Regions from separate parts of the Paenibacillus sp. FSL R5-0713 genome, predicted to be linked through region 3. Evidence: riboswitches for the same ligand, from Rfam matches in the RefSeq annotation. Region 3 holds a riboswitch; each other region holds the start of a gene.
What was found. A riboswitch is a leader RNA that binds a small molecule or an ion and turns the genes downstream of it on or off. The one in region 3 is predicted to bind S-adenosylmethionine.

Region 1 (6,978 bases), 330 kb from region 3:
TTGCTTACCTGCCTTGTGGTTGGTGTGCTTGTTGTGGTGGTGTATCTGGTTCTCATGGTTGTGCTGCGTGTATTGCGCAAGGACGAGCTGGGCAGTTACCCCCGTATTCTGCAAAAAATTCTCCGTCCACTTATGCGTCTTCAACGTGGAGCCGGGCAAAGAGGTTAACAATACAAGGAGCATCATTCAAGCTCCAATATGTTGTGAACATCGGATAAATGATAAAAGTTCATGGATAAAAGCTCTGTCTGCTGTTCAGCGGACAGGGCTTTTTGTATCGCAAAGGCGAGCTGCGTGACTGCGTTGAATATTAGCCCAGCAAGCGAGAATTAGCGGTACATTGGGAAATTCACATCATCCGGCTTTACCTGTTCCATATGATCTTTAGCATTAGTGTGTGATGGCTTTCGCATCATGAGCCAGTGCTGTTTTCAACATGCCATACCGATGTTCGTGACTCATCTCAAACAGCCATGGCCGGCGCGGTGCTGTTAGATAACCGAGACAATCCCGAGTCTGAAGCCAGTCTTGTCTGGTAATCGGTTCATAAGGCGTGTCGCCCCATACGGATAGCAGTTCCGGACTATATAATCGTTGCCCTTCTGGAAGCCATTCTTCATCAAGTAGCGCTTGCGCGTATAATGTATGATCACCTGCCTCTTCTTCACGATGGGTAAACAGGCCAGGCCAATATTCGGCCCGTGAGCCACGATGGGGAACCGAACGTGCGAACGCCAACACTTGTGTGTGGACTTGCTCCACCCCAAACAACAGAGCATATAGGCCTTTGCCAAACATGATCCGCTCATCCAACTTGCCAAAATGTTCAATGACGCGTCCCGCGAGGCCTGCTCCCCGACCAAGAGGAAAGACGATATGATTAAGCCCCGCCAAATTATGCAGATGGAATGCAGGTTTGGAGAGTACTTCTTTTTGAAAATAAGGATGCTGCACGACCCGGCTCTCGATATAATTCTGCTCATTAATAATTAATGCCACACTAAGCAGTGAACTGCACCGTTCCAGCCAAAAGCGTTCCCAAAACGGCGTCATAAACGCAGATACGTGAAAGTGTGACAAGAGATGGAAACAGCTTCGTCCAATCCGGCGACTGTTCATATACAGCTGTAGCTGGGGATATGCATCCTGGAAAATGAGTGCATTGCATCGCTCCAGCAGCCGATACATATGCTCGCGATCGCTCTGATTCTGCAGATTATGCATTAAGTCACTCTGAAGATCTGTCATGTGATATCCGCCGTTGCGAGAGACCATATGGGCCAGCAGAGCCCAATGCAGTTCAGGGTATTGCTCATAACATTCCAGATAGGCTGACGTGCGGGTGATATTACTCCGGTTATGCTCCTGGGTCAGTGTCTTGATCTCTTCCAGAATGATGCAATCTTCTTCACAGACGAGTGCGCTTTGAACCTGGTCCGCGCGTGCAAAAGACTTGCTGCTGGCAGGTAACAGACGCTCTACCTCAGACTGTAGGGCAGCTGCCGTATCGGTATCCCACTCGATGTTACGCAATGGGTGACGAAGCTGTGCTGAGGCTTGCCATGCAGCCTGTTTGCCACGCCAGATTTCCCGGGCAGCACCCGGAATGGAACGGACCATCTGCAAGAGGGATCCGTGATGCTGTTCGCTGGAAGAATCGGTTCTGGTGGAAGTCATGATGTGACATCCTTTCATGATGTTCTGGGTTTAAATTCACAGACCATGTGGTTTATTCTAAGTATGCGCTGATTATTTGACTTCCACTCGCCAATTTGCTTCACTTAGGATAAGACAAGGTACAGAAAGGGAGATGAACCGAATGGAACAGATTACTTCCAAACCGGCTTTTGATGTAGCCATCCAATCCCCACGTTTGACGATTGCCGTATTCAAGGCAGACTGGTGTGGTGACTGCAAATACATCGATCCGTTTATGCCTGAGGTTGAAGAGAAATATGCACGTGAACTGACTTTGATTGAGGTCGACGTGGATCAGGTTGGAACGGTTAGTGAAGAGCAGAATATTCTTGGCATTCCGAGCTTTGTGGCGTATACAGATGGGCGCGAACTCGTACGGTACGTGAACAAGCTGCGCAAGTCGAGAGAAGAGATTGAGCAGTTCCTGGATCGCGCAGTTGAAGTGTACAACACGATCCATAAATAATGTTATATACGTTCAAATGATGAATATTTAGACAAACACTCCGATGACAGAATAACCTTTTGATCGCTGTTATTGTGTAAATGTTTCATTGAACTTATATAAAAGTATGACAGGTTCATGTTGTAAAAGGGTATACTAGATGAAACGCCATTTCTCTTGAAATAGGGAAATGGCGTTTGTGTGTTCGACATGTTTCTATGTTAGAAATTTGATGTACATATCCCCAGTGACCTATGGGTCATTATTTCATCAGACGTTAACATTTTGTCACAAAGCGCGGACGTCAATGAACATTTTATCCGGTATAATGAATTTAGTTGTGAAATAAGTGTCAAAGTATCGAAACAAGCGAAGGATATTCTTCGCCATCTTAAACCAACAGCGGGTGAGAAAAAATTGAAACACTTAACTTTATTTAAATGGTTAACCGTATTAACCTGTCTTGTCATGTTTCTGGCCACTTTTGGTGGAGGCATCGTAACCAAAACGGAATCGGGCCTTGGCTGCGGAACGGAATGGCCTTTATGTAACGGGAAACTCGTTCCGGCACATACTGTGGCTTCACTTATTGAATATTCCCATCGCGCTGTAAGCGCACTGGCTGGATTGTTGTCCATTGCCTCGTTTGTTGCTTTTCTGCTGTTTGGCAAGTCACGTCGTGACCTGCAATTGTTCTCTTTCTTAACCCTGGTATTTGTTATCGTGCAGGGGATCATGGGGGCTTTTGCCGTCGTCTTCTCCCAATCTTCAGCAGTTATGGCACTGCATTTCGGCTTTGCACTGATTGCTTTTGCTAGTTCCCTGATGATGGCGCTGGGCATAAGGCAGGAGGCAAAAGATGGCGGATTGGAGCGCCTGAATAAATACCCTCGGGTGAGCAAAAAATTCAGGAATCTGGTCTGGTTCTCCACCATTTACACATATCTCGTGGTATACACGGGTGCATTTGTGAGCCACACGAATTCTGCTGGCGGATGTTCCGGATTTCCGCTCTGTAACGGGCAGATCATCCCTGAGCTCTCAGGAGGGGTAGCGGTTGCTTTTGCTCACCGTGCAGCAGCAGCGTCGCTCGTCATTGTTATTGCAATTCTGGGTCATTTCGCTTACCGTAATCATCCGGACAACAAGGAAATGCGTACCCTTGGCGTGGTATCCGTTGTTCTCATCCTGATGCAAGTCGTGATTGGTATTTTCATGATGGTGACAATGAACCGCCCGGAAGTATATATGTTCGTAGCTCTCGCTCATATGCTGGATATCGCCATATTGTTCGGAGTTTTAACGTATATGAGTTTCCTGGTGTACAAGCTGCATCGACCGGTTAATCGGTTCTAGATACAGATACAGTTCTCTTGAAGGTACTCGGCCTAATATGAAAGTCCACCATCCAGTGATGTACATCTTTGGACAGGTGGACTTTGTTTGATGTCAGGGGGATCAGGGCAACCTATGGCAAGCAGCAATTACGGAATGGATGAAGTGTTACGGTGATGAAATGTTGATTCGGAAAAGAGGAGGTTAAATATGCTGCGAACGTTGTTGGGGGAAAAACCGCGTATAAACGAAGGTAAATTGAAGGAAGCGATGGACTCCATGGCGCATACACTTGAGCTCTTTCAGCGGCAAATGCATGTGGATCATGATCCCACGCATGACTATCGGAAACTGTATGTGTGGACTCAGGGACTCATCTCCTCACTGGATGAACTGGAGCAAAGCAGCTTCGCTGCAGCTCATTTTCGCAAAAAGGTCGTTGCAGGCTCAACGGACGACATGACGCCGACTGAAAAAGCTGAGTATGCCCGATATGTGTATTTCTACAAAGATGGCTTCATCCGCTGCTTTGCCATTTTGGATAAAGTCGGGACCGTATTGAATGAAATATTCCAGCTGAATACTTCAAATACAAAAGCGCATTTTTCTTATTTTACGGTGTTAAGGCAGTTCGATTTTGCGAGGGAGCATCATGATCTTGCATTGAAATTAATTCAGATCAAGGACTCATATCGGGAGCCGATGAGCAAGCTGCGCAAACGACGTAATATGGAAATTCATTACATGAACTCGGAAATGCACGATGACCTGTGGCAGTTACACCAGACCTTGCAAGGTAAGGTGAAGCTGGAGGATCTGAATCAGCATGTGCAGGAAATGCGTCAGGGCGTGGATATGGTCTGTGAAACGTTAACAGCCTCTTATCGTTATATCAATAAAATATGGCAAAGAAATAATTCCCTTTGACAAATCGGAATACTTGGAATATACTGAGTTTCAATTAGAGTGTTGCAATGACAAAGAATGAACAGATCATCTCAAAATTTACATTCACATTATAAAGCATGAACTACATGAACTTATAAAATCCTACAATAACATATTTCTTATCGAGAGCGGCGGAGGGACAGGCCCGATGAAGCCCGGCAACCGATTTGTAATGACATGATACATGTATCATTCGTTATAGATGTTAGGTGCTAATTCCTACAAAATGGTGCAAGGCACGATTTTGGCAGATGAGAAGGTATATTCTTTCACGTGAAGAGCCCTCTTTGTTTCTGCAAAGGGCTCTTTTTTGTACTTTAAGGGGAGTTTTCCTTTAGATCGGGTAAAGATACATGTAGGTGGTTGGAAAGGGGCAAGTGCGATTGATTGAATTAAAAGGATTAACCAAAACGTACGGCAAAGGAAAAAAGTCGACAACAGCGTTATCCGAGCTGAATTTGAACATCCAAAAGGGTGAAATCTACGGCGTTATTGGCCATTCCGGAGCGGGTAAAAGTACACTGATTCGCTGTATTAATTTGCTGGAGCGGCCTACGGAGGGTGAAGTATGGGTTGACGGGATCAATCTGACTGAACTGAGCAAAACCGAATTGCAGCAACAGAGACGCAAGATCGGGATGATTTTCCAACACTTCAATCTGTTATCCTCTGCAACGGTATATGATAATGTGGCTTTTCCACTAAAGCTTGTGAATACACCCAAGGATGCCATTGATCGCAAAGTGAAGGAAATGCTCAATCTCGTTGGTCTGGAGAACCATAGCAACAAATATCCAGCTCAATTATCAGGTGGACAGAAACAACGTGTGGGGATTGCGAGAGCACTTGCGAGTGATCCGAATGTACTTCTTTGTGATGAGGCTACTTCAGCGCTTGATCCGCAGACGACAAATTCAATTCTGAAGTTATTGCTCGACATTAACGAAAAGTACAACCTTACCATTGTGCTGATTACACATGAGATGCATGTCATTCAGAACATCTGTGATAAGGTGGCTGTCATTCATCAAGGTGGCATTGTGGAACAGGGACCTGTAACCGAAGTGTTCCTGAAGCCGCAGCATGCGATTACGCGAGACTTCATGATGCGTGACCATGAAGCTGGACTGGCTCTGGAAGAGACCGCTCTGGCAAAGGCAGGCATTGAATTGCAGGCAGGTGTTGCTTCGAAACTTGTGAAGATATCCTTTCTGGGGAACAAAACGTATGAAGCGATTTTGTCCAGGACGGTTCGCAAGACGGGTGTGGATTTTGCCATCCTGCAAGGGACAATTGCTACGATTAAACAGGTTCCTTATGGTCAGCTGACCGTTCGGTTCGAAGGTGATTCTAATGCGATTGATCGGACGATATCCGAATTAACCGCTGAGGGACTTGATGTGGAGGTGCTACGTTAGATGGATTTTTCAACCGTACGTTGGGAAGAGGTTGGTAAAGCTTCCATAGAGACACTGCAAATTTTGGGTGTATCAGGCCTATTCACCGTTATCTTTGGTTTACCACTCGGAGTTCTGCTGTTTATGACAGCCCGATCTGCTTCGATCAAGTCACGGACGGTGTACACTTTACTATCCCTGGTTGTTAATATTTTGCGCTCGGTCCCATTTATCATATTGATTGTTGCTCTTATTCCATTCACTCGTATACTCGTCGGTACAGCTACGGGGGTTCTTGGCGTCATACCTCCTTTGGTTATTTCAGCAGCGCCTTACTTTGCTCGATTGGTGGAGACAACGTTGCGAGAAGTTGACCGTGGTGTAATTGAAGCGGCGCAGTCAATGGGGGCATCGACCGGACAGATTGTTAGACGGGTATTACTGCCTGAGGCGTTACCTGGTCTGGTTGCTGGGATAACCATTACCATCGTTACGCTTGTCTCCTATACGGCGATGGCGGGCATGGTTGGTGGTGGTGGACTGGGAACGCTGGCAATCAACTACGGATATTTCCGTTATCAAAATGAAATCATGATCATATCCGTGGTGTCGATGATTATTCTCGTGCAAATTCTCCAGATGGCTGGAGATCGCTTGGTTACATTTTTCACCAGGAAATAACACATAGATAACATGATGGCTAGGCATTTATTCGAACGCCACATGAAAAAAATGATTAGAGAAGGGGTTTTACACATGAAAAAATGGTCATTCGCTCTACTTAGTCTTATGTTGATTGCAGTTCTCGCAGCTTGCGGGAACAACAAGGATGCCGATAGCGGTGCAGACAATTCAGCAGGTGCACCACGCACGGTTGAATTGAAAGTTGGAGCTTCACCTACACCACACGCTGAGATTCTGGAGAGCATCAAGCCTGAACTGGAAGCACAAGGCATTCGTTTGCAAGTCGTTACGTTCAATGATTATGTACAACCCAACCAGCAACTTGCTGATAAAAAATTGGATGCAAACTTCTTCCAGCATCAGCCTTACCTGGACACAGAGAATAAAGAACGTGGATTCAACCTCGTTGCTGTAACTCCTGTTCATGTTGAACCTTTTGGCGGATACTCCAAAAAGATTAAGTCTTTGGAT
Region 2 (6,978 bases), 2.9 Mb from region 3:
TATGATATGGGCAACAGCATAGTACGGTTAATGAGGAAGCACCTCTCTTGCATGGATTTTGCAGGAGAGGTGTTTTTTTGTGCTGCCTTTAGGTAGTGTAGCTAACCCGTTTAGGCTGATATGTTAAAGGGAGGGAACGGAGATGGAAGTCATTTTCATGAACAGATTGTCCAGAATGTCAGATCAGAATGCAGAGTATGCACAGCTATGGATTGGGGAAGAGGAAGATGGTTGGCAGCTGGGATGGAGTCGCTACGAGGAAGGAGAACGTGAGGACAGCATCTGGTATGAAGGGACTTCTTGGGAGGAACTGCTTCATATTTATCGTCATCAGCTCGCCATACAGATGAGTGAGGGATACCGACCGCAGTTACAGGGGTTATTTCATGAGAATGATGATTTGAAGTTACGCAGTTATGGTGGGCAGCGACTCCATTGCTACAGTGAGTTATACGGCAATGAGCAGTTATATACGGATTTGTGCGCCTGGCGTAGAAAGAGAGCCGTGTCTGACCGGAAGGCACCGTATTTTATTGCAACGAATCGTCTGCTGCGTTTGATCAGTGCCTTTGTGCCGCAATCGATGGATGAACTGATGCAATTGCCGGGCGTAGGGGAGAGCAAAGCGACCGACTATGGTGCGGAATGGATGGAGATTACGAACGGGTTGGAGCGTTCAACGACATTCCCGCTGGAATGGGTGTACACGGCGCTGAAGGAAGAAGAGTATGAGAACTGGTTATACAAGCAGAGAGAGCAGAAGTACAAACAGGAACTTGATAAGTTCACCACGCGCAAGCAGGTGCTCGAAGGCATGAAGGAAGGGCATACGTTAGAAGAAATCGTTAATCGATCCGGATTATCCCGACGCGAGTTGATTGAGCTGTTAGAGGCACTGGATCTCGAAGGTTATGACACCGATTGCCTTCTTGATGTGGAGCTTGCTGTGATGCCAGAGAACGAACAAGAGGCTGTATGGAGTGCATATGAGGAGCTGGGAGATACGTTCCTGAAGCCAGTATTACATAAGGTGTATGGAGCGGAGAAGCCCGACGGAGGAAGTCTGGAGCAGGTCTATGAAAAACTGCGCATGATTCGCATCCGCTTCCGTCGGCATGCAGAGACAGAGCGGAATGTAAGTTAGTTGCAGGGTATAGAAAAAGACGACGCGTTCCTCCAAGAGGAGCGCATCGTCTTTGTTATTTCATACGAGTTCATACCCAGTCTTTTTTGCGGAAAATGAAGAACATGCTCAGGCCCAGTGTAACCATCAGGCCAATTACAACAAAATAGCTGTATTTCCAGTTAAGCTCGGGCATATTCGTAAAGTTCATACCGTATATTCCGGTAATAACCGTCAGCGGCATGAAGACCGTGGTAATGGCGGTAAACACACGCATGATCTCATTCGCCCGGTTCGCTATACTGGATTGGTAGGCTTCTCGCAAGTTGCCCATCAGGTCGCGATAAGTCTCAAAGGTTTCCGATATTTTTACGGCATTTTCATAGATGTCACTGAAATACTTTTGCAGTTGATCATCGATGAGACGCAGATCTTTTTTGTTCAGTGTGTTAATGACCTCTTTCTGAGGTCCAAGGACTTTTTTCAGCCACAGAATCTCACTGCGCAGCCCGATGATTTCATTCAGATGTGACTTTTTGGTATGCATCAGAATGTCTTCCTCAAGCTTCTCAATCCGTGCTTCAATTCGGTCACCTACGGTGAAATAATTATCAACAATCAAGTCAACCAGCAAATAGAGCAGACGATCCGGTGTACTGATTTCCTGTTCCCACAGGATTGGTTTCAGTGTGCGCAATTCGCTGACCTTTTGCTTCGTAACACTAATAATAAAATGTCTGCCAAGGAACAAGTTGACTGCACGCAGAAAAATCTCTTCATCATCGAAACGTATGCTATTGATTACAATAAAATAATGGTTCTCATAAATTTCAATCTTCGGACGTTGTTCTTCGTCACTAAGACAGTCTTCCACAGCCAGATCATGCATCAAGAACAGCGGCTGAAGTACCGCCAAATCGTCTACGTCTGCATCAATCCAGTAAAATCCTTCCGCTGGTGGAGTCAGCGCCTGCTGAATGTCGTCCACCGGAATAAATACACCGTTGTTTACCAACCGGATTTTCATCGTTAATCTACTCCTTCTGCACCCGCCAACTTGGCGGATATTATCATTATGGGCGCAAAAAGAACAAATCAGCCGGTCGGCAGCGGAGCCTGGAGATCAGGGCTGCGTTCACTATATGATCAAACGGAAGTCACGTCCCGCTGCCGGCATGCTGATGTCAATTCTCTATGCAGTTTGTCGGAATTCGGCTGCCAGTCAGGCCTCGGGTCGCCATCCATTTAATATGTCACCTCTCACATAAGGGTTTATAACACCTTGTTTAGTATACCGCTGGTACAAGGTGCTTTCAAGCGCAAAAATGTGTCTATTTCGCGCCCTGAGGCAGTGTATGACAACGGATGAAGAACGGTTCCGATCTGGACAGCAGACAGAGAACTGCACCTTGACGTAAGGGCATTAATGTAATAAAGTAGACGGTGAACCATATTAAATTACAATCTAATACAGCGAAATCTTATCAAGAGTAGGTGGAGGGACTGGCCCGATGAAACCCGGCAACCGGCGGTATACCGCACGGTGCTAATTCTTGCAGCGACCTAGTGTCAAGTGGCACTGTTGTAACTGAGAGATGAGAGAGGCGCATATCTATTTACATATGACCTTTCTCGAAATCCGAGGAAGGTCTTTGTCATATGCCCCGACTTCTCAGCAGTGATTTTCGCTAAGGAACTTGAGGTTGTTTGTAACGTTGGATGAAAGAGCAATTCAATGTTTTTACAAGCTCAAGGCAGTCTGTCACTGTATTGATATGAAGACATCAAGCCAGTGGCAGTTGCATCTATCTATGCACAAGGAGGAGTTAGACTTACCATGCCAATCAAAATTCCGGATACTTTACCAGCAAAAGAAGTACTTGAAGGAGAGAATATCTTCGTCATGGATGAAACTTCTGCATACCAGCAGGATATTCGTCCACTCCGTATCGCTATATTAAACCTGATGCCGACAAAGGAAACGACCGAAACACAATTGCTTCGTCTGGTCGGAAACACGCCTATTCAGGTGGATGTTGTTCTCGTACATCCCAAATCCCATACGTCGAAGAATACGTCTCAGGAGTATTTGGATCTGTTCTACAAAACCTTTGACGAGATTGAACACCGCCGTTTCGATGGCATGATTATTACGGGTGCCCCGGTGGAACAGATGGATTTCGAAGACGTGAACTATTGGAATGAGATCCAGGAGATCTTCGAATGGACCAAAACCAATGTGACTTCAACCCTCCACATATGTTGGGCTTCCCAAGCAGGTTTATACCATCATTTTGATGTGCCGAAAGTACCACTTGATGAAAAGTGCTTTGGTGTTTTCCCACATACGATCAATAAACCACATGTTCCATTGTTGCGTGGATTTGATGAAGTATTCAACGTTCCACATTCCCGTCATACGGAAGTGAGACGCGAAGATATTGAAAAGAATGAAAATTTAGAGATTTTGGCTGAATCCGAGGAAGCGGGTATCTTCCTGGTTGCGACCAAAGACGGCAAACAAATTTTTGCCACAGGTCATGCCGAGTACGACCCGTTCTCATTAAAGTGGGAGTATGACCGGGATGTAGCCAGAGGATTGGATATTGCATTGCCTAGACACTATTATCCGAATAACGATCCTTCCCGTGTGCCACCGGCTACCTGGCGCGCTCATGCCAACTTATTATTCTCTAACTGGCTCAATTACTATGTGTATCAAGAAACACCTTACGATATTGGCCCGCAAATCTAATCGAGATTACAGGAGGATGCAGCAATGGAAGACAACAACAAGTTGAAAATCGAAAGCCGCTTAGCACAAATAGGGTCCATCAATGAACCGGTAACAGGCGCCATTAACTTTCCGATCTATCAATCCACTGCGTTTCGCCACCCGAAGCTAGGACAAAGCACGGGGTTTGATTATATTCGTACGACGAATCCAACCCGTAAAGTGTTGGAAGAAGCGGCTGCAGCGCTGGAGTCCGGTGATGCAGGGTTTGCCTGTAGCTCGGGTATGGCCGCCCTGCAAACGATTTTTGCCATGTTTGGTCAAGGAGATCATCTTATAGTATCGCTGGATCTGTATGGTGGGACCTATCGCCTGCTCGAACGCATTTTGTCCCGTTTCGGTGTAACCGCAAGTTATGTGGACACGAATGACCTGGCAGCACTGGAGAAGGTTCGTCAGCCAAATACCAAAGCCGTATTTATTGAGACACCTACCAATCCATTGATGATGATCACAGATGTGGAAGCCGTTGCTTCCTGGGCGAAAAAGTACAACCTGTTGACCATTGTTGACAACACGTTGTTGACTCCATTTTTCCAACGTCCGATTGAACTGGGTGCCGATATCATCATTCATAGCGCTACCAAATATCTGGGCGGACACAATGATGTGCTGGCCGGACTAATTATAACCAAGGGTGAGGCATTATCTGCAGAGATGGCGTTCCTGCATAATTCCATTGGAGCGGTATTGTCTCCAAGCGACTCCTACCAGTTGATGAAAGGCATGAAAACGCTGGCTCTTCGCATGGAGCGTCATGAATACAATGCGCTTACCATTGCCAAATACTTGCTTGAGCATCCAGCGGTGGGTGAAGTGTATCATCCAGGCCTGTTCGATCATCCGGGGTATGAGGTGCAGAATAAACAATCCACCGGTAACACAGGAATCTTCTCTTTTAAAGTGAAGGATGCACGTTACGTTGAACCATTGCTGCGTCATATCAAACTGATTGCTTTTGCCGAAAGTCTCGGTGGAGTGGAATCACTCATGACCTACCCAGCGGTACAAACGCATGCGGATATTCCGCTTGAAATCCGTGATGCCGTAGGTGTAGATGACCGACTGCTCCGGTTCTCTGTAGGCATTGAACATGCGGATGATCTGATTGCAGATCTTGGCAATGCTCTGACAGCTGCACAACAGGAAGTTGAAGGAGGCGTGCACTCATGAGTGAGTCCAACAACAAGCCCAATTCTGAATTGAAATTTGATACCAAATTGCTTCATTTTGGTGATGAAATTGACAAAACAACTGGAGCCTCCAGTGTACCGATCTATCAAGCCTCAACCTTCCATCATTTTGATATCTTCAATCCACCTCAACATGATTACAGTCGTTCGGGTAATCCGACACGTCAGGCTCTGGAAGATTACATCACACTGCTGGAGGGCGGAGCGCGAGGATTCGCCTATTCATCGGGGATGGCTGCGATCTCCAGCGTCTTCATGATGTTCTCCGCAGGGGATCACATGATTGTAACGGAAGATGTATATGGAGGCACGTATCGGTTGCTTACTTCCATATTAAGCCGTATGCAGATTGAGACGACCTTTGTGGACATGACCAATATAGATGAAGTAAAAGCGGCGCTCAAGCCGAACACCAAGGCAGTTTATATGGAAACACCGTCCAACCCTACTTTGCGTATTACGGATATCGCTGCCGTAACTGACTGGTCGAAGGAACATGACCTGATCACGATTCTGGATAACACCTTTATGACACCGTACTATCAGCGTCCAATTGAGCTTGGTGTGGATATCGTCGTACATAGTGCTACCAAGTTCCTAGGGGGGCATAGTGATGTGCTGGCAGGCTTAGCAGTTGCTCGCACGGAATCACTTGGCGTACAACTGAAACAGTTGCAAAATGGACTTGGAACTGTACTCGGGGCACAAGAATCCTGGCTTCTGATGCGCGGGATGAAAACCTTGGGGGCTCGTATGGCTCATAGTGAACGGAGTACAGCCAGACTTGCGGCATGGCTTAATGAGCGCAGTGATATTACCGCTGTCTTTTACCCTGGACTGGAGGATCATCCGGGCCGCGAGGCACATGAGCGCCAGTCAACAGGATATGGAGCTGTCGTTTCATTTGACGTCGGTTCAGGAGATCGTGCAAAAGCAGTTCTTAACCGGGTGAAGCTACCCATTGTTGCTGTAAGCCTGGGAGCTGTCGAGAGTATTCTGTCCTACCCAGCGATGATGTCTCATGCAGCAATGCCGGCTGAGGTTCGCCGGGACCGTGGCATTACAGACGGGTTGCTGCGTTTCTCGGTAGGTCTGGAAGATATCGAAGATCTGATTGTAGATTTGGAACAAGCACTTCAGGAATCCTAACAAAAGGGAGTGTCCAAATACCCTTATGAGTATCACTTAAGTTCGGATAAATTCCATTCCATATGTAAAAATTTTTACTTATTTTTAAAGCACCTGTACATAAGGTGCTTTTTTTCACATGTAACCTGTGTTACGATATGTGGAGTACAGAAATGCGATGTTGCCACCAGAACTTGCTTCTTTTGAACAAGTTGGGACGGATCGTTATATAATTTCTCTTCATGAGGGAGGCTTTTTTACGATGAGTACGGTAGACCGTATCTTAGATAAAGCCCTTCGGGGCGAACGTTTGGACTTGGAAGACACGATTCAGTTATTTGAATCCAATGAAGTGGACAAAATCGGGGCAGCTGCTAATGTCGTTATGAAACGCATGCACCCTGAGCCATACAGAACATTTGTAATTGGGCGTAACGTCAACTACACGAACGTGTGTGATGTGTACTGCCGTTTTTGTGCTTTCTACCGCAGACCTGGTTCAGATGAAGGTTATGTGCTTCCAGATGAAGTTATTTTCCAGAAGATTCAGGAAACGGAAGATGTGAATGGTACCGAAATTTTGATGCAAGGTGGAACGAATCCAAACTTGCCTTTCAGCTATTATACAGACCTGTTGAAAGCCATCAAGGAGCGTTTCCCGAACATCACGATGCACTCGTTCTCACCTGCTGAGATTATGAAAATGGTTGAAGTCTCCGATGGCCTTACATTGGAAGAGG
Region 3 (6,978 bases):
AGCATCACTCATACTGCCACAGGTACCCTGCCCACTCCACGTCTTCGTTGCAGCATCGTATACTTCTCCCGAGTTCGGATACACAATAACAGGTTTATCGCTGGCACGGCTGAGAATACTCACCGCTTCCGTCACCACTTCCATAGGAGCACAGTTCAGGCCAATCGCAGCAATCTGCGGCTCGGAGCCAAACAATTGTGCACATGTCTTAAGCGGCGTACCTTCGCTGATGCTTGTCCCATCTTTTAATGAAAAGGATAGCCAGGCATAAGCATGAGGAAACTCCTTCAGCAAATCAACCAGCACCTGTGCTTCCTGCAAGGATGGTATGGTCTCAAAAGCCAGAATATCAGCACCCGCTTCAAGCAACGCGGCCATCCGCGGACGATGGAATGCAGCCAGCGTTTCATCTGATACACCGTAGTGACCGATGTACTCCGATCCATCAGCTAGATAAGCGCCGTAGGGTCCAACGGATGCAGCAACCAACGGTCGTGGCCGAGCCAAGCCCCCGGTCCCCAAGACATCAGACGTTTGTTGTGCTGTTCCGAGGACCAGATCACCATCCAGTTTGGCTTCCGTATTATCAACTCCGTCTTCCTGCACTTCTGCCCATACGTCATCTCTCGCCTGTGCAGCCAGTTCCACCGTCTTGCGAATCAGGTCCAACGCTGCTTGCTCGCCGATGCCTCTCTTGCGGAAGCCATCCACTGTCGCCTGATAACTGGATGTAATCGCACAGTCGGCTCCTGCTCGAAAATAATCCGTATGGACCTGAACAATAACATCCGGATTCTCAAGCAACACACGTGCAGACCATAATGGATCATCCAGATCACATCCATGCTGTTCAAGTTCTGTTGCCAGCGCTCCATCCAGAATCATGACCGGATGTTCACGAAGGATCTGTTCTATGGGGTTAGTCGGTTGTGTTTGTGTCATGTACTTGTCCTCTTTTCTTATTCACACGTTCTGTCAGATAATAAGCTGCGTAACATACTGCGATAAATGGAATCCCACAATACAGCGCAATTCGCTGTGTCGGGTCGAAGGCAATACCTATGCATGAAGCCAGGCATAATATAAATGAAACAATAGGTACCACCGGATACAGTGGTGCACGGTAGACCAGATCTTTGATCGCATGTCCTTCCCGGATATACTGTCTGCGGAACATGTACTGGGAAGCGCTGATGCTCATCCATACGGCAACGACAGCCAGACCTGATATGGAGACCAGCGTAATATACACCGTACCTGGCGCAATGATGCTGGACAGCAAAGCCAGTGCACCACCCACCATACTGATCAGAAGTGCATTCAGCGGTACCCCGCGCTTGGTCAATTTGGCAAACCACGGAGAGATCGTTCTTTTGTCAGCCAGAGACCAGAGCATCCGTGAAGATGCATAGAGGCCCGAATTGGCAGCAGAGAGAATTGCCGTCAGAATAACAAAGTTCATAATGTCTGCAGCGTAGGGTACACCCACCCGCTCCATTACCGCTACAAAAGGACTTTCCAATACACTGGCGTCCGACATGGGCAGCAAGGCCGACAAGATAACAATCGTTCCGATGAAGAAAATAACCAAACGCCACAGTGTGGTATGAATAGCTTTGGGAATCGTCTTTTCTGGATTCTCCGTCTCCCCGGCGGCAATACCGATTAACTCAGTGCCTGAGAATGCAAAATTTACAGCAAGCATAGTCATCAATATCGCTGTAGCCCCATGAGGGAACCACCCGGATGCTGTAATATTGGAAAGGAATGGAGCCGGTTCAGCATCCCCCATGGGGATGAACCCAAACATGGCTGCGCCACCGATAATAATGAAGATTACGATAGTAACTACTTTGACAGATGAGAACCAGAATTCGGATTCCGCAAAAAGTTTTACCGTTAAAGCATTGAACAAAAAGATCATCAGTGCAAAAAGTGCGCTCCATATCCATACGTTTACCGATGGGAACCAACGCTGCATCAGCAGACCGGCGGCAGTGAATTCGGAGCCAAGCGCAACAGTCCAGGTTAACCAGTACAACCAAGCCACCGTATAGCCTGTTGCTGGTCCAATATATCTTGCCGCATAACTATGGAATGCTCCCGTCTCTGGCATATGAACAGACAGTTCACCAAGACAGAGCATCACCAGATATACTACGATCGCTCCAATCAAGTAGGAAAGAATAGTTCCCAGTGGTCCCGCCTGCTGAATCGTATAACCCGAGCTCAGGAATAATCCCGTTCCAATGACGCCACCCAGAGAGAGCATGACCACATGCCGTGCCTGCATTTTCCGCTGAAAATGCCCTTTGTCGTTGTTGTTCTCCATACCTGCTGCTCCCTACTTCTTCATCCAGAAAAACAAAAAAGACCCACTCTTCCTAAAGAGTGCGCCGTTACTGACAAATAAAAACAAACGCTCCTATCTATCAGGCTGTTCACCCGCTGGAATTAGCACAGTATCCTTCAGATCTGTTGCTGAGGTTTCTAAGGGCCAGTCCCTCCACCTCTCTGGATAAGAAAATGATTTTTTATAAATATAGCGATTGATTATGAATGTGTCAATATTTATATCATAAATGGCACATCTCGCTATTCTGTGGAAGACCCTGGATTGGTAATGGTGGTCTTTACCTCATACGTGATCGGCACGGTACTGAAAATTTTATCCCAATCACCTTTGACTTTCTTCCATGTCTTTGGATGTTTAATACGCAAGCTGTCCCGAAAATCCGCTACATCGACTTTATAAGTATGCTGAAGTTTGTACAACACCTGACGAATCTGTTGTTCGGCCAGCTCAGCAAAATCCTTTTCCAATTCTCTTAGATATTCACCTTTCTCCTCTTCCTCCGGAGCCCGCCAATCCTCCATCAGCCAGCCTTCGGATTCAGTCTTCACATGGAATGAAATATCATTGCCGACCACCTTGGGAATAATTTTCACCTTTTTCTTCTTGATTTCATATACCACGGTGAATCCTTGCTTGTTATGTGTTTTTAAGACACCTCCTTTTTTTTTGGAATTGAGCCATGACAAACCCTCAAGATCTGTTTGACTAAGTTCTCCAATGAATTTCGTTGTTTTTCCATCAAAAATGCTACCTCCAGAGAACTTGTCCTCTCCATGGGAATTCAACACATTTTGCAGCAGAAAGCTGGAACCGGACTGCATCTGTGCATCTAACTTAGACAATAATACAGGATCCAATATTTTGTTGGACAAGTACGAATTGTTCGTAATTCCTGTGAGATAAAATGCCGGAATCCGAGACGGGTCCTGTGAAGTCAACACATCTAATGCAGAATGATGACTGATCAGCACCAGGCAGTTCGGTCGAATATCATTATCCCGTAGTACAAAATCAAGCAATTGGTCCAAACCATATTTTTTGGCAATATCCTTGGAAACGACGATAACTTTCAGATGATGTCCAATAAGTGGTCGATCCCGCCTTAACGCAAACTGACGGAAGATTTGCAACATGGAATCTCCACTGAGCTGTTCATTGGCATAGGATGTTTTGCCGGAAGAAGGAGAACCGGATTGCTGGCTCGATTGACTGTTGGAGAAGCCCGGAGCGATCTGCACCGTGGCAGTTACATAGTTCTTCTTAGGATATGAGCCTCCTTGAGCAGCGATGTCTTTCTCGAATTCCGTCTCTTTGCCGACATCGATTCCAAGACCAACATAGAGACTTAGATCCTCTATTTCCCGACTGCTCCAGCATCCGGACAGCGTCAACAGAATACAAAAGGCAGAAGCTAAACGTAAGAGCATACGGAATGGCATCATGCATGTTTGCCTCCTTTTTTGCGAATCAGACTTATCATCAGTAACACCATAGGAAGAATGCCAAATAAAAACACAGATGCATTACCCAGCATATCTCCAAGTGCAAAAGTATCATCAACCGTTTTGGGCATCATGGCTGTCACATAAATGAATGGAAGCAGACCATACATAATCCCCTTCATTTTTTTGGAACGGAACAAATCACGAATACCCACCGAAGCACAGTAATGTGTGATCGCGGTAGTCGAAAAAATCTGCATAATCCAGATGACCAGCAATAAGGATTCAAATCGTTCGAATATTAATCCCTGTATCTCGAAGCTTCTCACCAAATCCAGCGTTGGCCAGGTTCGAGTTTTGATTCCATCCAGGGACAGGCTACCTACAACCATGACAACCGTAATCAAATATATAATGGTGGATATAAGTATGCCCCAGCTCATCGCCTTATTGCTTTTCTTCGGATTTTTCATATAAGCAGTCATAATTAGCATCACCTCATACCCCGTATATGATAATAGAGAAGGCTTAAGTCCTTTGAAAACAGGCATAAGACCTTCGCCGAGCACTGGTCTAAGATTTCCAATCTCAAATAGCTGATTACTCAGCAGAATTTCAATGACAAATATAATGATTGTAATCGGTAGAATAATCTCGAACACCCGTATTATGACACCAAGTCCGCCTGAGATCATATATATACCGATCCACATGAAGACCATAACAATCGCCCATGTGGGCGTACGTTCAAGCAGATACATCCCTGTTACTTCAGCCATGACTCTAATTTCGAATGCGGCAATCACCATAAAATACATAATCATGGCAAATCCCAATATGTAAGCAATCCAGCTCCCCGTAATTTCACGGGTGAACTGGAATACCGTTTTCCCCGGAAATCTGCGACACAAGGTAACCAGAATAATGCCGACACCTGCAATAATCAGTCCCGACAGAATAATGGATATCCAGACATCCGGTGTTCCGACAGCCTTACTGGTCGTTCGAGGTAACGTCAGGATTCCGGCACCAAGCATGTAATTCACAATAATTATAACGGCCTGTGTCGTGGTTATCTTTTGTGGGGAGCCATTCACTTTAGTTCACCTCCAGAGCTTCTGTAGATGGAAAATTTGATTACTTTTTACGATCCTCATCGAGCGGATTTGTCATTTTGGGACGCATTCTCATCATGTTCAACGGAGCACGAATAACGAAATCCTTCCATTCATTGATGTGATAAGGGACGGCCGGAGCTACGTAAGGTACGCCAAAGCTTGAGAGCCGTGCCAGATGCGTGCACACAAGCAGGAAGAACATAACCACGCCATACAAACCAAGAACTGCGGCACTAAACATTGCGGCAAATCTCAGAATTCGCAGAGTTAGCCCTGCACTATAGACAGGAATGGTAAAGGAAGAGATCGCCGTAACCGCAACGACAATAACCAGGAATTGGCTTATGATTCCTGCTTGTACTGCTGCTTGTCCAATAATCAGACCTCCCACGATACCCATCGCTGGCGCAATCGGTTTAGGCAGCCGTATCCCTGCCTCTCTCAGAATTTCAATGGAAATTTCCATGATCAGTACTTCGATGATCGAAGGAAACGGTACCCCTGTCCGCGTTTCAATAATCGTCAGAACCAGCTTGGTCGGGATAAGACCAGGGTGGAACGAAATAAACGAAATATAGAGTGCAGGAGCGAGCAATGCCAGCATCGCAGCTACAAAACGCAGCATACGTAAAAAGGTTCCTGGAATCCAACGTTCATAATAATCTTCGGGAGATTGAAGCAACATGCTAAAGGTCACGGGTACAACGAGTACAAATGGCGTTCCATCCAACAAAATAGCTACCCGACCTTCCAGCAAAGCACCCATTACCCGGTCAGGCCTTTCCGTATTTAGTACCTGTTGAAAAGGACTCAGGGTACTGTCTTCGATGAGTTGCTCCACATAGCCTGATTCCAGCATCGAATCCATATCCATCTCTTCGATTCGCTTACAGACTTCAGTAACGAGATTGGGATCGGCAATATCCTGAATATAAGCTATCGCCAATTCTTTTTTGATCCGTGAACCCACTTCAAACTTTTGAATAAAGAGACTCTGATCACTTCCGTAACGACGTAAAATGCCTGTGTTATCGCTTAATTGCTCTGTAAAACCAATCCGGGGTCCACGAATCAATCCCTCTGACAGCGGTTCATTCACACCTCGACTTTTGATCTTGTGGCCTCCAATTAATAAAGCACCTGGCAACCCATCAACCAACAGTGCATTTTTTCCGAAAAGCACGCCAATTGAGAGCTCTTGGAGAGACGAAGTCTCCTCAACCAGGCTGACAGGAAGTAATTGATCCTTCAGGTATGCCGACAACAGATGTGCGTTGTCTGGATGAAGAAACCCCTCCTGCTTAAGTAGGGGAACGCCCTCTAACATTAAAGGGGAAATCAAGTGATCATCTACCAAGTCCTGATCTACCAGACCTTCGGTGTAGATGACCGCAGCCCGTGTATTCGTTCCCCTAATCGTAAATTCCCGAATATGCACATCTGCATTTTGTCCGAAGCTTTCTTTCACGCTAATCAGATTGGTACTATACTTCTCCGTTAACTTAATATTGGCATAATGGCCTGTCTCGGTTCCTTGACCCTGTCCTTTGGCTGCTGGAGAGATATCCTTCGAGGATATCGAGGGTTTCTTAGAACGAGAGAAGCTTCCGCGCTTAATGGCGGCATTGATCCAGCGCGTAGTCATGGTAATGCCAATTGGAATAATGAAAACCAGGAATGCCTGAATCCATATGGGCCCTTCTGGCACGTAGGATAGAATTGTTGACCACATGTTCCCACCCCAACATTTCTCTGCATGCGAAGCTGCAGGTATTCCCAAGTATTGTGTCCCCGTTTGATCACAATAATTCCCGTTTTTTTGCGGACCCTCTAACCTAAAATGCGTTAAGGACAAACCCGTAATCTCATTGTGTGGGTAGTAATCTACCCAAAGACAAAAAACGGCTCCTCTGTGAGGAACCGCTAACAATAAATAATATTATATTCTTATACGATTCTGGTTACATGCTCTGCCTTGGCATCTAACAAGTGAGCCGATGCAGCGATTGCCATGAAGTCATTCAAAGCAATTTCAATCTGCTGCTGGCTCCGCTCGACGTAT

Region 1: it holds a riboswitch for S-adenosylmethionine, as region 3 does, so the genes downstream of both, MKZ12_RS24550 (methionine ABC transporter ATP-binding protein) here and mmuP (S-methylmethionine permease) in region 3, are expected to answer to the same signal.
Region 2: it holds a riboswitch for S-adenosylmethionine, as region 3 does, so the genes downstream of both, metA (homoserine O-succinyltransferase) here and mmuP (S-methylmethionine permease) in region 3, are expected to answer to the same signal.

The regions. Positions count from the first base shown of each region.
Region 1 is NZ_CP150229.1:5,518,415-5,525,392, reverse strand. Features, by position in the region: gene MKZ12_RS24575 (polysaccharide biosynthesis protein) at 1-168, shown strand, start outside; gene MKZ12_RS24570 (DUF2515 family protein) at 391-1,677, opposite strand; gene MKZ12_RS24565 (thioredoxin family protein) at 1,820-2,164, shown strand; gene MKZ12_RS24560 (heme A synthase) at 2,561-3,499, shown strand; gene MKZ12_RS24555 (Cthe_2314 family HEPN domain-containing protein) at 3,689-4,405, shown strand; SAM riboswitch class I at 4,543-4,684, shown strand; gene MKZ12_RS24550 (methionine ABC transporter ATP-binding protein) at 4,810-5,844, shown strand; gene MKZ12_RS24545 (methionine ABC transporter permease) at 5,845-6,504, shown strand; gene MKZ12_RS24540 (MetQ/NlpA family ABC transporter substrate-binding protein) at 6,580-6,978, shown strand, end outside.
Region 2 is NZ_CP150229.1:1,986,606-1,993,583, forward strand. Features, by position in the region: gene MKZ12_RS09110 (HRDC domain-containing protein) at 143-1,144, shown strand; gene corA (magnesium/cobalt transporter CorA) at 1,215-2,150, opposite strand; SAM riboswitch class I at 2,602-2,725, shown strand; gene metA (homoserine O-succinyltransferase) at 2,961-3,878, shown strand; gene MKZ12_RS09125 (aminotransferase class I/II-fold pyridoxal phosphate-dependent enzyme) at 3,903-5,090, shown strand; gene MKZ12_RS09130 (aminotransferase class I/II-fold pyridoxal phosphate-dependent enzyme) at 5,087-6,259, shown strand; gene mqnC (cyclic dehypoxanthinyl futalosine synthase) at 6,501-6,978, shown strand, end outside.
Region 3 is NZ_CP150229.1:5,845,477-5,852,454, forward strand. Features, by position in the region: gene mmuM (homocysteine S-methyltransferase) at 1-942, opposite strand, end outside; gene mmuP (S-methylmethionine permease) at 920-2,332, opposite strand; SAM riboswitch class I at 2,423-2,525, opposite strand; gene MKZ12_RS26060 (Ger(x)C family spore germination protein) at 2,596-3,798, opposite strand; gene MKZ12_RS26065 (GerAB/ArcD/ProY family transporter) at 3,795-4,895, opposite strand; gene MKZ12_RS26070 (spore germination protein) at 4,936-6,648, opposite strand; gene MKZ12_RS26075 (PAS domain-containing methyl-accepting chemotaxis protein) at 6,864-6,978, opposite strand, start outside.